DNA from 2 places in the Staphylococcus sp. FW104-15G4D genome. Region 1 is predicted to be linked to the other one. Evidence: riboswitches for the same ligand, from Rfam matches in the RefSeq annotation. Region 1 holds a riboswitch; the other holds the start of a gene.

Region 1 (5,617 bases):
AATAACAAATGAATTTGAACAGCATGTGTAGGAGGTAAAAAGTAATATGGCTAACGAAATTTTAATCGTTGATGATGAAGACAGAATCAGAAGATTGCTTAAATTATACTTAGAAAGAGAATCTTTTGAAATCCATGAAGCTAGTGATGGTAAGGAAGCTTATCAACTTGCGATGGATAATAACTATGCGTGCATTCTTTTAGATTTAATGCTACCAGAAATGGATGGTATAGAAGTCGCATCTAAACTAAGAGAACACAAAGATACACCTATTATTATGCTTACGGCAAAAGGAGAAGAAACTAACCGAGTTGAAGGTTTTGAATCCGGTGCCGATGACTATATTGTTAAGCCTTTTTCACCTAGAGAAGTTGTATTAAGAGTTAAAGCTTTATTAAGACGTACTCAATCTGCAAACTCAGAACAAAGCGAACCACATGCACGTGATATTATTGAATTCAATCATTTAGTGATTGATAATGATGCACATAGAGTACTTGCAGATAACGAGCAAGTGAATTTAACACCTAAAGAATATGAATTACTCATATATCTAGCTAAGACACCTAATAAGGTGTTCGATCGTGAACAATTACTTAAAGAAGTATGGCATTATGAATTTTATGGCGACTTGCGAACAGTAGATACACATGTAAAACGTTTAAGAGAGAAATTAAATCGTGTATCTAACGATGCAGCTCAAATGATTCAAACTGTTTGGGGTGTAGGCTATAAGTTCGAGGTCAAAGCCAGTGATGAACCGACTAAATAGCGTAGTTATAAAACTGTGGTTAACTATTATCTTAATAGTAGCGACAGTTTTAATTTTATTAAGTGTATCCTTAATTACCTTTATTCAATATTATTTTACGCAAGAAACTGAAAATTCTATTAAAGAAGATGCCAAAAGAATTAGTTCACTCGTTGAGAAATCTCACAATAAATCACTTGCTATCCAAAACAGTCAAAAACTTGTAGATGGTCCTGGTGGTTTAATCATTATGAATAATTTTAATGATAAACCACACGCATCATATAATAATACTAAAACTCAAATGCTCAATGAAATTAAAAAGAGCCCTAAATTTAAAAGAGTCTTCAATAACGGCGAATTTGAAACTCAAAACGTCACAATTAAAAATAACGGTAATACACAATCATATATACTATTAGGTTATCCAATGAAACCACAAGAAGATGCTAGTAGTAAGCATAGTGGTGTGTTTATTTATAAAGACTTAAAATCTATTGAAGATACAAATAATGCTATAACTATTATCATTTTGATTACTGCAATTATATTTATAGCAGCTAGTACAGTATTTGCATTCTTCTTATCGAACAGAATTACGAAACCCTTGAGACAATTAAAGACACAAGCACAAAAAGTTTCTGAAGGTGATTATAGTCAAATATCTTCAGTCTCTACTAAAGATGAAATTGGCGACTTATCAAGAGCTTTCAATAATATGAATTACGAGATTCAAGAACATATTGACGTTTTATCATCATCTAAAAGTATTCGTGACAGTTTATTAAACTCCATGGTCGAAGGTGTATTAGGTATAAACGATCAAAGAGTCGTTATCTTTTCTAATAAAATGGCTGATGATATCATCCATTTTATTGATGATTTTTCAAAAGAATCAATCGAACAACAAATCGAAAAAACATTTGAATCCAAAGGAACTGAATTTCTCGAAATAGAAATTAGTACGCGTTATTACGTCTTTATCACAAGTTATATCAATCGTATTCAGCCAAATGGTAGAAGTGGTATTGTAGTGATTATTCGTGATATGACAAATGAACATAATTTAGATCAAATGAAAAAAGACTTTATCGCTAATGTATCCCATGAATTACGCACACCCATTTCCTTATTACAAGGTTATACGGAATCAATCGTTGATGGCATAGTCACTGAACCAGATGAAATTCGTGATTCGCTTGGTGTTGTATTAGATGAATCTAAGCGATTAAATCGTCTAGTTAATGAATTATTAAATGTTGCACGAATGGATGCTGAAGGTCTATCGGTTGAGAAAGAAGTACAACCAATAAAAAATCTTTTAGATAAAATGAAAGCTAAATACCGTATGCAAGCAGACGATTTAGGATTAACAATGGAATTTAACTCTGGCAATGATCATCTTCTATGGGATTATGACATGGATCGAATGGATCAAGTTTTAACTAATCTCATTGATAATGCATCAAGATATACACAACCAGGTGACACAATTGCAGTAACTGCAAGTAAAGATGAGCAATATAATATTTTATATATTAGCGATACAGGTACAGGTATTGCTCCAGAACATTTACAACAAGTGTTTGACCGCTTCTATAAAGTGGATGCCTCACGTAAACGTGGTAAGCAGGGAACTGGTTTAGGTCTCTTTATTTGTAAGATGATTATTGAAGAACATGGTGGACAAATTGAAGTAAAAAGTGAGCTCGGTAAAGGTACCACATTTATAATTAAGCTCCCTCAACCTAAAAATTATGTAGCAGAGTAAACAAAATTTTAAAATACGAATTCGATGTGCATCTCATTAAGTTGGAGATTTAATCTAACTATTGGGGTGCATTTTTGTGTTTCTAATATGTTCTAACTTCACATCAACGATAAAGTTTCATTTTTGATTTATAGAAAATTAGGTCAATTGAATGATTTGATGAAAGGAAGCACTTTTATATTGATCGAATATCTTTTTGATAATAAATAACTAAGTACTTTATACTAACGATTTTATTTTTTAATAAGAAAGCAGAGTCATTGAGTTTATCACCTTTATCGTGTAATATAAAAATTAAATAAAAACATTATCAATATTCATCTTCGGGGTCGGGTGCAATTCCCAACCGGCAGTAAATTTAAGCCTGCGACGAAATAATTCGATAACACACGTAGTTGTCATATTATTTCTTGATTCAGTGAGATTCTGAAGCCGACAGTATAGTCTGGATGGGAGAAGATGGAGGTTTTTTGTTGTGCAAATTTCCTCCTTTTCTAAGCAAGATGAATGGAAGGAGAAAATTAAATATGCAACAAAATAAACGTCTTATAACTATAAGTATGTTAAGTGCGGTTGCGTTTGTATTAACATTTATAAAGTTTCCGCTACCATTCTTACCACCATACTTAACGTTAGATTTTAGTGATGTGCCAACGTTACTTGCTACTTTTTTATTAGGTCCCATTGCAGGTATTATTGTCGCATTCATTAAAAATATCTTAAACTTTTTATTTAACATGGGAGACCCTGTTGGGCCTGTAGCAAACTTTTTAGCCGGGGCAAGTTTCTTATTATCAGCTTATTATGTATATAAAAACAAACGTTCAACACGCACTTTAATTTATGGTCTAATAGTTGGTACGATTGTAATGACTATTGTACTTAGTATCTTAAATTACTTTGTATTACTTCCATTATATGGAATGATATTTAATTTAGGAGATGTCGTTAAAAATCTTAAAATTGTTATTGTCTCCGGTGTAATACCGTTTAATATTATCAAAGGTATCATCATTTCAATTATCTTTGTTTTACTATATAAAAGACTAAAAAATATTTTAAAATAAATAAATGCTCTTGATACTAAGTTATCTCAAAATATCTTAGTATCAAGAGCGTTTTTGATATCATTCTTAAATAAAAATAAGGCAAGTAGTAATCAAAAATAAAAACTCGAATTCCTAACAATTATAATTAAGAATTCGAGTCAATTTATTATTCAAATTTAAGCGCGTCACCATCAAATGGTTCGTCTTCAATTTTAATTGAATCAGTAGGACAACCTTCTAGTGCATCTTCCATATCTTCGTATAACTCTTCAGGCACTTCTGCAGTACCTTGGTTATCATCAAGGATTACGAAAGCAATACCTTCGTCGTCGTAATCATAAATATCTGGAGCTGCTGCACCACATGCACCGCATGCTATACAAGTATCCATATCAACGATTGTATATTTAGCCATTTTCATTCGCCTCCTTTGATAAAAATGCTACACTAGTATTACTAATACAATTGTAGACATCGACATTTTTCATTTCAATATATTCGTTTTATAGAGTGAGGGTTTAATTTGTACGATATATTATCTTATGCTATTGATCATGCATTTAACTACAAAACAAATAAAAGTATTTATAATATTTTAATAGGCAAGAAGTCTCATCAAACTTTTTTTGACGCTTCGAGCCAACAACTTTTGTCATTATATCATAGTTTACCCAATTTAAAATATCCTACTTTTGAGCGATTTATACTACAAAAGGATGATTTTAATCATGAATTAGATATCAAAACGCATCCTCGATATACATATGATAGTTTAACCCGAACATTTAGTTGTATACAACTACTTATCCAAACATTATCGAATACTCGCAAAGATACATTTAAATTTATTCCAGTAGTTCAAAATACTTACGTACAACAGAAAGTGAAACAGCTATATAATCATATCAAACTCTCTCAATTAGAAGCGTCATTTATATCAGAAATATATTCACTATTCGACGCAATAGAACGTCGCAATAATAAGAATGTGCTACATTACTATCTACAAGGGTATGAGGAACCTATGTATACTCGTCAGCAAATTAGTTTGATAGAGGATATAAAGCAATCTGAACTATTTGAATTAGAGATGAATCAACTGATAGATTTATTAGATGAGATTGAAGACGAATCTAATTATCCTATACTATCTCAAACAATTATCTTACCTCAGTTGTTAAATCAAACTTTTCTAAGTTATCAAAAATTACTACACGGTATGAATATGAACGAAATAGCAGAACATCAAAACGTTAAAATAAATACTATTGAAGATCATGTATTGGAAATATTTATTAAAGGTTATCAGAATGATTACAACACTTATGTCAATCAAAAACAAATTGATCAATTTATTCAATATTATGATCATCACATAGGCCTAAGATTAAGAGAATACAAACAAGCATTTGAAGACTTAACTTATTTTCAAATAAAATTAATCATCGTAGGTATTGAGCGAGGTGACTTACGTGTTAGAAGATAAACTTAAAGAATGGTTTGGATTTGAGACTTTTAAACGTGGCCAAAAGGAGATTATTGAAAGCATATTAGCAGGTAAGCACACCTTAGGTATTTTACCTACAGGAAGCGGGAAAAGTTTATGTTACCAACTTCCTACATATTTAATTGAGAAACCAACGTTAGTCATATCACCGTTAATTTCTTTAATGGATGATCAAGTGATGCAAATGAAACTTAATGGTGAATCTCACGTCTCATATATACATTCAGGTATGGATGAAATCGAAAAGAGAAACCATATTAATCAAATTTCACAAAGTCGATTCATTTATTTAAGTCCCGAATTTCTATTACAGCCACAGAATTTCAAGTTAATATCACATTTAGACTTTGGTTTAATAGTTTTAGATGAAGCTCATTGTCTATCAGAATGGGGTTATGACTTTAGACCACATTATGCCCTTATTGGACAAATCACTTCTCACTTCAAAAATGCGCGTATACTAGCGTTAACTGCGACAGCTCCACCACATTTAGAAGAAGATTTATCACATATTCTTAGTATTGATTTAAATGTCATTA
Region 2 (5,617 bases), 280 kb from region 1:
GTATTTTATTTGATAGACCAGTATTATTAGAACATACTGATGACTTTTTAAATGCAGCTAAAGCTAAACATGTTAATGAAGTTTATCTCATCTCTCATGCGCTTTTAGAGACAGGTTCAGCTAAAAGTGAATTGTCTAAAGGTGTAGAAATCGACGGCAAAAAATATTATAACTTTTATGGTGTAGGTGCATTAGACAGTGATCCTGTTAAAACAGGTGCAGAATACGCTAAGAAACATGGTTGGGATACTCCACAGAAAGCTATATATGGTGGTGCTGATTTCATTCACAAACATTTCTTATCTCATGAAGATCAAGACACGCTGTATAGTATGAGATGGAACCCTAAGAATCCTGGTGAACATCAATATGCAACAGATATTAAATGGGCTGAAAGTAATGCAAGCATTATTGCAGATTTCTACAAGAACATGAAGACTGAAGGTAAATACTTTAAATTATATGTATACAAAGATGATAAAGAACATCAAAAATAGAATTTAAAAAAAGCATCGCTATTTTGAGAATTTTCTCGATAGCGATGCTTTTTTTGTGAGTAGTGCAAAAGTTTATAGAGGGTTTAATTTAAGTTATTTTGCTTTATTTTTACTGGATAACCATGTGAACAGAATGATAAATACAATTAATATTTTTGTTAGTAGTTTCATTATTTCACCTCGACAAAATGATTTTAGCATATCTATATAAGATTAAAAGTAATTAGTAAAGGATATGTTTATAAGGTATATATTTTTTAAGCTTTCACATTAATTGGTATAATAACTGAATACATAAATAGAAGGATGATGAATATGCGTGTGGCAATAATCGGTATGGGAACAGCTGGTGTCAGTGTTTTACGACAACTTGTTAAACATGAAGATTTTTCCAAACTTAAAGTGGATGTGTACGACGATGCAAAAAATATGGGGCAAGGTGTACCATTTCAGAATGACAGTAGTGAATTATTAATAAATATGCCCTCAAAAAAAATGAGTTTAAATCTAGATGATGATGAAGAATTTTGGAAATGGTATCAACAACAAACCGAATTTGATTTTCCTAATCCACAGTACTTACCAAGGTTTGTTTTTGGACATTATATGAAGTCACATCTTTCTCGATACGACCAACAATACGAGAATCTAACAATTATTAATGATAAAGTTCAGGAAATCTTTACTAACTCAAATGTGGATGATACAAAGTTAAAGTATTATGTATGTACATGTGAAGATGATAAAGAATGGCGAGAATATGATTATTTATTTTTAACGTTTGGTACGTTTAGTTATCACGATCCTTATCATTTGAAAGGTAAAAAAGGATACATCCAAACACCATATCCAACATATAATACATTAGATCATGTAGATGATTCAGATAGGATTGCTATTATAGGTACTGGGTTAGCGAGTTTAGATGCAGTGAGATATGTTGCTGCACATCATCCTAATTTGCCGATAACAATGACAAGTCGTTCAGCCTCTTTACCTAGTGTAAGAGGTAAAATGATAGATATACAATTTACTCATTTAACTAAAGATCATTTTAATGGAATTAAGGAAAATAATTACGGTAATGTGCCTATAGATAAGGCAGTTGCTTTGTTTTTAAAAGAGTGTGAGGATTATGAAATTGATTTTCAAAGATTAGTGAATAGAAGAACTGGTCACCATATTAAAGATTTACAATTTGATTTAAATAATGAAACAGAAATGGGAGTATTTCAAAGTATCATTGAGCATTTGAAAGAGAATTTAGATTGGATTTGGAATAGTTTAAGTTTAAGAGATCAAGAATTATTTAATCAAAAATACTCAAAAATGATTCAATTAAATTCAAACCCTATGCCTCCTAGAACTGCAAAGTTACTTATACAGTTAATTGAAGAAGGATATCTTGAAATAAAGAAAGATTTAGAAGATATTCAACATGACAATAATCAATTTTATTTAAAATTTAATAATGAAGATCAAGAAACTGAATTATTTGATGTAGTGATTAATGCAACAGGATCTAAAACACACCTCGGACAATTAGATGAAGATGATCAATTGATGTTAAATCTTGAAAATCGTCAAATTGTACAAAGACATCCTATGGGTGGCATTCAAATTATTCCTGAAACCAATCAAGTCATTAGTCCAAGATATGGTACGTTGACGAACGTCATTGCCATTGGTCAAATGACAAATGGTGTTAACAAATTACGTAATGGTGTGAAGATGATTGTTGATCAAGTAGTGAATACAGTATCTCACTTATATTTGACGCAAAAAGAAATGGAAAAAAATAGGTAAATTATCGACTAACGGATAAAATTCCACTAATAAATAAAATTTGATTGATGCTATTAAATTGAGTTTTGAAATCAATTATAGTAAGATTTTATTTGTAGTTATTAACTACATCACTCAATTAACCAATAACAATTTCATATAATTCTTTCGGGGCAGGGTGTAATTCCCAACCGGCAGTAAATTAAGCCTGCGACCTGCTAATATTTAATAATATTGGTGGCTGATCTAGTGAGAATCTAGAGCCGACAGTGAAAGTCTGGATGGGAGAAAGAATATAATTACTCGACAAGCAAATTTGTAGGACTATGTCTTATAGTAAACAAATATGCTTATTTAAAGATATATTATCAATCTCCTTATGCCTAATTAAATTGGTGTAAGGTTTTTTTATTTTGTTGAGGTGATAAATTGAGTCGATTTATGAATTATGCCATTCAACTTGCTCAAATGGTTGATGGTCAAACTGGTATAAATCCGCCGGTTGGTTCTGTAGTGGTTAAAGATGGTAGAATTGTCGGTCTAGGCGCCCATTTGAAAAAGGGTGATAAACACGCAGAAGTACAAGCATTAGATATGGCGGGAGAAAATGCTAAAGATGCAACTATATACGTTTCTTTAGAACCTTGTACTCATCATGGTTCTACACCACCTTGCGTAAATAAAATTATTGAATTTGGTATTCGTAAGGTTATCTATGCGGTAAAAGACACTACCTTAGCTTCTAAGGGTGATGAAATACTTAAAGAAGCTGGTATTGAAGTTGAATTTCAATTTAATGAGAATGCCGCTGAACTTTATAAAGACTTCTTTACTGCTAAAAGAAATAGCATTCCAGAGTTAACTGTTAAAGTTTCATCAAGTTTAGATGGCAAACAAGCCACTGATTCTGATGAGAGTAAATGGATAACTAATAAAGAAGTTAAAGAAGATGTTTATAAGTTGCGTCACGAGCATGATGCTGTATTAACAGGTAGAAAAACGATAGACGCTGATGATCCATTGTATACGACTAGAGTTCAGGATGGTAAGCATCCAATTAGAGTTATTCTATCAAAGTCAGGACAAATTGATTTTGAGCAACAGCTATTTGCAGATACTGCTTCACCTATTTGGATTTATACTGAAAATGAAAATTTAAAAAATCAAAGTAATGATAAACATATAGAAATTATTTGTTTAGAAAAATGCGATAGTACAGCTATATTAAAAGATTTATATCAAAGAGGTATTGGAAAACTGCTAGTCGAGGCAGGTCCAAATGTTACTTCACAATTTCTCCAATCTCATCATTTAGATGAACTCATTCTTTATTTAGCCCCGAAATTAATAGGTGGTTCAGGTAAACATCAATTTTACAAAACTGATCAAGTCATTGATTTACCTGAAGCAACTCAATTTGAAATTGTTTATTCCAAGTTAATTAATCAAAATTTAAAATTGAAACTACGAAAGAAGTGAATGCCTATGTTTACAGGTATCGTTGAAGAAATTGGTATCGTTCAACAAGTGCGTTCTGAGAAATCAGTGAGAACTTTAGAAATTAAAGCGAATCGCATTCTTGAAGATATGCATATCGGTGATTCTATAAGTGTAAACGGCGCATGTTTAACGGTGATTGATTTTAATGATACAGCTTTCTCAGTCCAAGTGATTAAAGGTACTGAAAATAAGACCTACCTAGCCGATTTACAACGTCAGGCTGAAGTAAATCTTGAGAGAGCGATGAGTGGTAATGGCAGATTCGGTGGACATTTTGTTCTTGGACATGTTGATGAACTTGGAACGATTTCTAAAGTTAATGAATCAGCTAACTCAAAAATAATTTCAATCAAAACTTCAAAAAATGTTTTAAATCAAATGGTACAACAAGGTTCTATCACTGTTGATGGCGTAAGTTTAACAGTCTTTGATCTTCATGAAACCACATTTGATATTCATCTTATTCCAGAGACGCGTAAGTCTACAATTTTATCAGATAAAAAAGTGGGCGATGCAGTTCACTTAGAAACAGATGTACTTTTTAAATATGTGGAAAATATCATGAATCATCAAAAATCTAAACTAACAGAAGATAAATTGCGTGCATTTGGTTTTTAGGAGGAATTTATATGCAATTTGATACAGTTGAGTTAGCTATAGAAGCTTTGCGAAAAGGTGAAAGTATCATTGTAGTAGACGATGAAGACAGAGAAAATGAAGGTGACCTTATCGCAGTTACTGAATGGATGGCTGACGATACGATTAATTTTATGGCAAAAGAAGGACGTGGTCTCATATGTGCACCTTTAGATACTTCAATTGCTAAAAGGTTAGAGCTAAATGCTATGGAACCGCATAATACTGATGCTTATGGTACACATTTCACCGTGAGTGTAGATCATAAAAATACGACTACAGGTATTAGTGCCTATGAGAGAACAATGACAGCAAGAGCACTTATAGATCATCATGCTAATGCCGAAGACTTCAATCGCCCTGGTCATTTATTCCCATTAATTGCTAAAGATAATGGTGTACTAGAACGTAATGGTCACACAGAAGCGGCTGTAGACTTAGCAAAATTAACTGGAGCTAAACCAGCAGGTGTGATATGTGAAATTATGAATGATGATGGAACAATGGCTAGAGGTGAAGACTTACAAAGTTTCAAGGAACGCCATAACTTAAAAATGATTACGATTGAAAGTTTAATTGAATATCGTAAGCAATCTGAGTCACATGTGAAGTTAAATGCTAAAGTTAATATGCCGACAGATTATGGAAAATTTGATATGTACGGTTTTACAACTGACTTAAGTGATGAAGAAATTGTAGTGATTGCTAAAGGATCAATTCGTTCAAATGAAAATGTTCGTATACACTCTTCATGTCTAACTGGTGATATATTCCACAGTCAAAGATGTGATTGTGGTGCTCAACTTGAAGCATCAATGAAATACATCGATGAACACGGTGGTATGATTATATATCTACCACAAGAAGGACGAGGTATAGGATTGATGAATAAATTACGAGCTTATGAATTGATTGAAAAAGGTTATGATACCGTAACTGCAAACCTCGCTTTAGGATTTGATGAAGATTTAAGAGACTATAATATAGCTGCTCAAATTTTAAAATATTTTAACGTTGAAAAAGTTAACTTATTAAGTAATAATCCTAAAAAATTTGAAGGATTAAAAGAATATGGTATTAACATTGAAGATAGAATTGAATTAATTGTTCCTGAGACTGCATATAATCATAAATATATGGAGACGAAAAAGTCGAAAATGGGTCACTTAATTTAATTGTGAATTGAGTATGTAAACACA

Evidence for each region. A riboswitch is a leader RNA that binds a small molecule or an ion and turns the genes downstream of it on or off. The one in region 1 is predicted to bind FMN.
Region 2: linked by a shared signal. The riboswitch ahead of ribD (bifunctional diaminohydroxyphosphoribosylaminopyrimidine deaminase/5-amino-6-(5-phosphoribosylamino)uracil reductase RibD) and the one ahead of AC3WQX_RS04645 (ECF transporter S component) in region 1 are both predicted to bind FMN.

What each region holds. Positions count from the first base shown of each region.
Region 1 covers NZ_JBYTCH010000001.1:959,736-965,352, reverse strand. The annotation lists gene AC3WQX_RS04655 (response regulator transcription factor) at 47-772, shown strand; gene AC3WQX_RS04650 (ATP-binding protein) at 756-2,522, shown strand; FMN riboswitch at 2,838-2,987, shown strand; gene AC3WQX_RS04645 (ECF transporter S component) at 3,050-3,589, shown strand; gene AC3WQX_RS04640 (ferredoxin) at 3,738-3,986, opposite strand; gene AC3WQX_RS04635 (YpbB family protein) at 4,095-5,057, shown strand; gene AC3WQX_RS04630 (RecQ family ATP-dependent DNA helicase) at 5,044-5,617, shown strand, end outside.
Region 2 covers NZ_JBYTCH010000001.1:1,239,172-1,244,788, reverse strand. The annotation lists gene sagB (peptidoglycan release complex glucosaminidase SagB) at 1-497, shown strand, start outside; gene AC3WQX_RS05955 (FAD/NAD(P)-binding protein) at 813-2,303, shown strand; FMN riboswitch at 2,443-2,579, shown strand; gene ribD (bifunctional diaminohydroxyphosphoribosylaminopyrimidine deaminase/5-amino-6-(5-phosphoribosylamino)uracil reductase RibD) at 2,712-3,761, shown strand; gene ribE (riboflavin synthase) at 3,768-4,400, shown strand; gene AC3WQX_RS05940 (bifunctional 3,4-dihydroxy-2-butanone-4-phosphate synthase/GTP cyclohydrolase II) at 4,412-5,593, shown strand.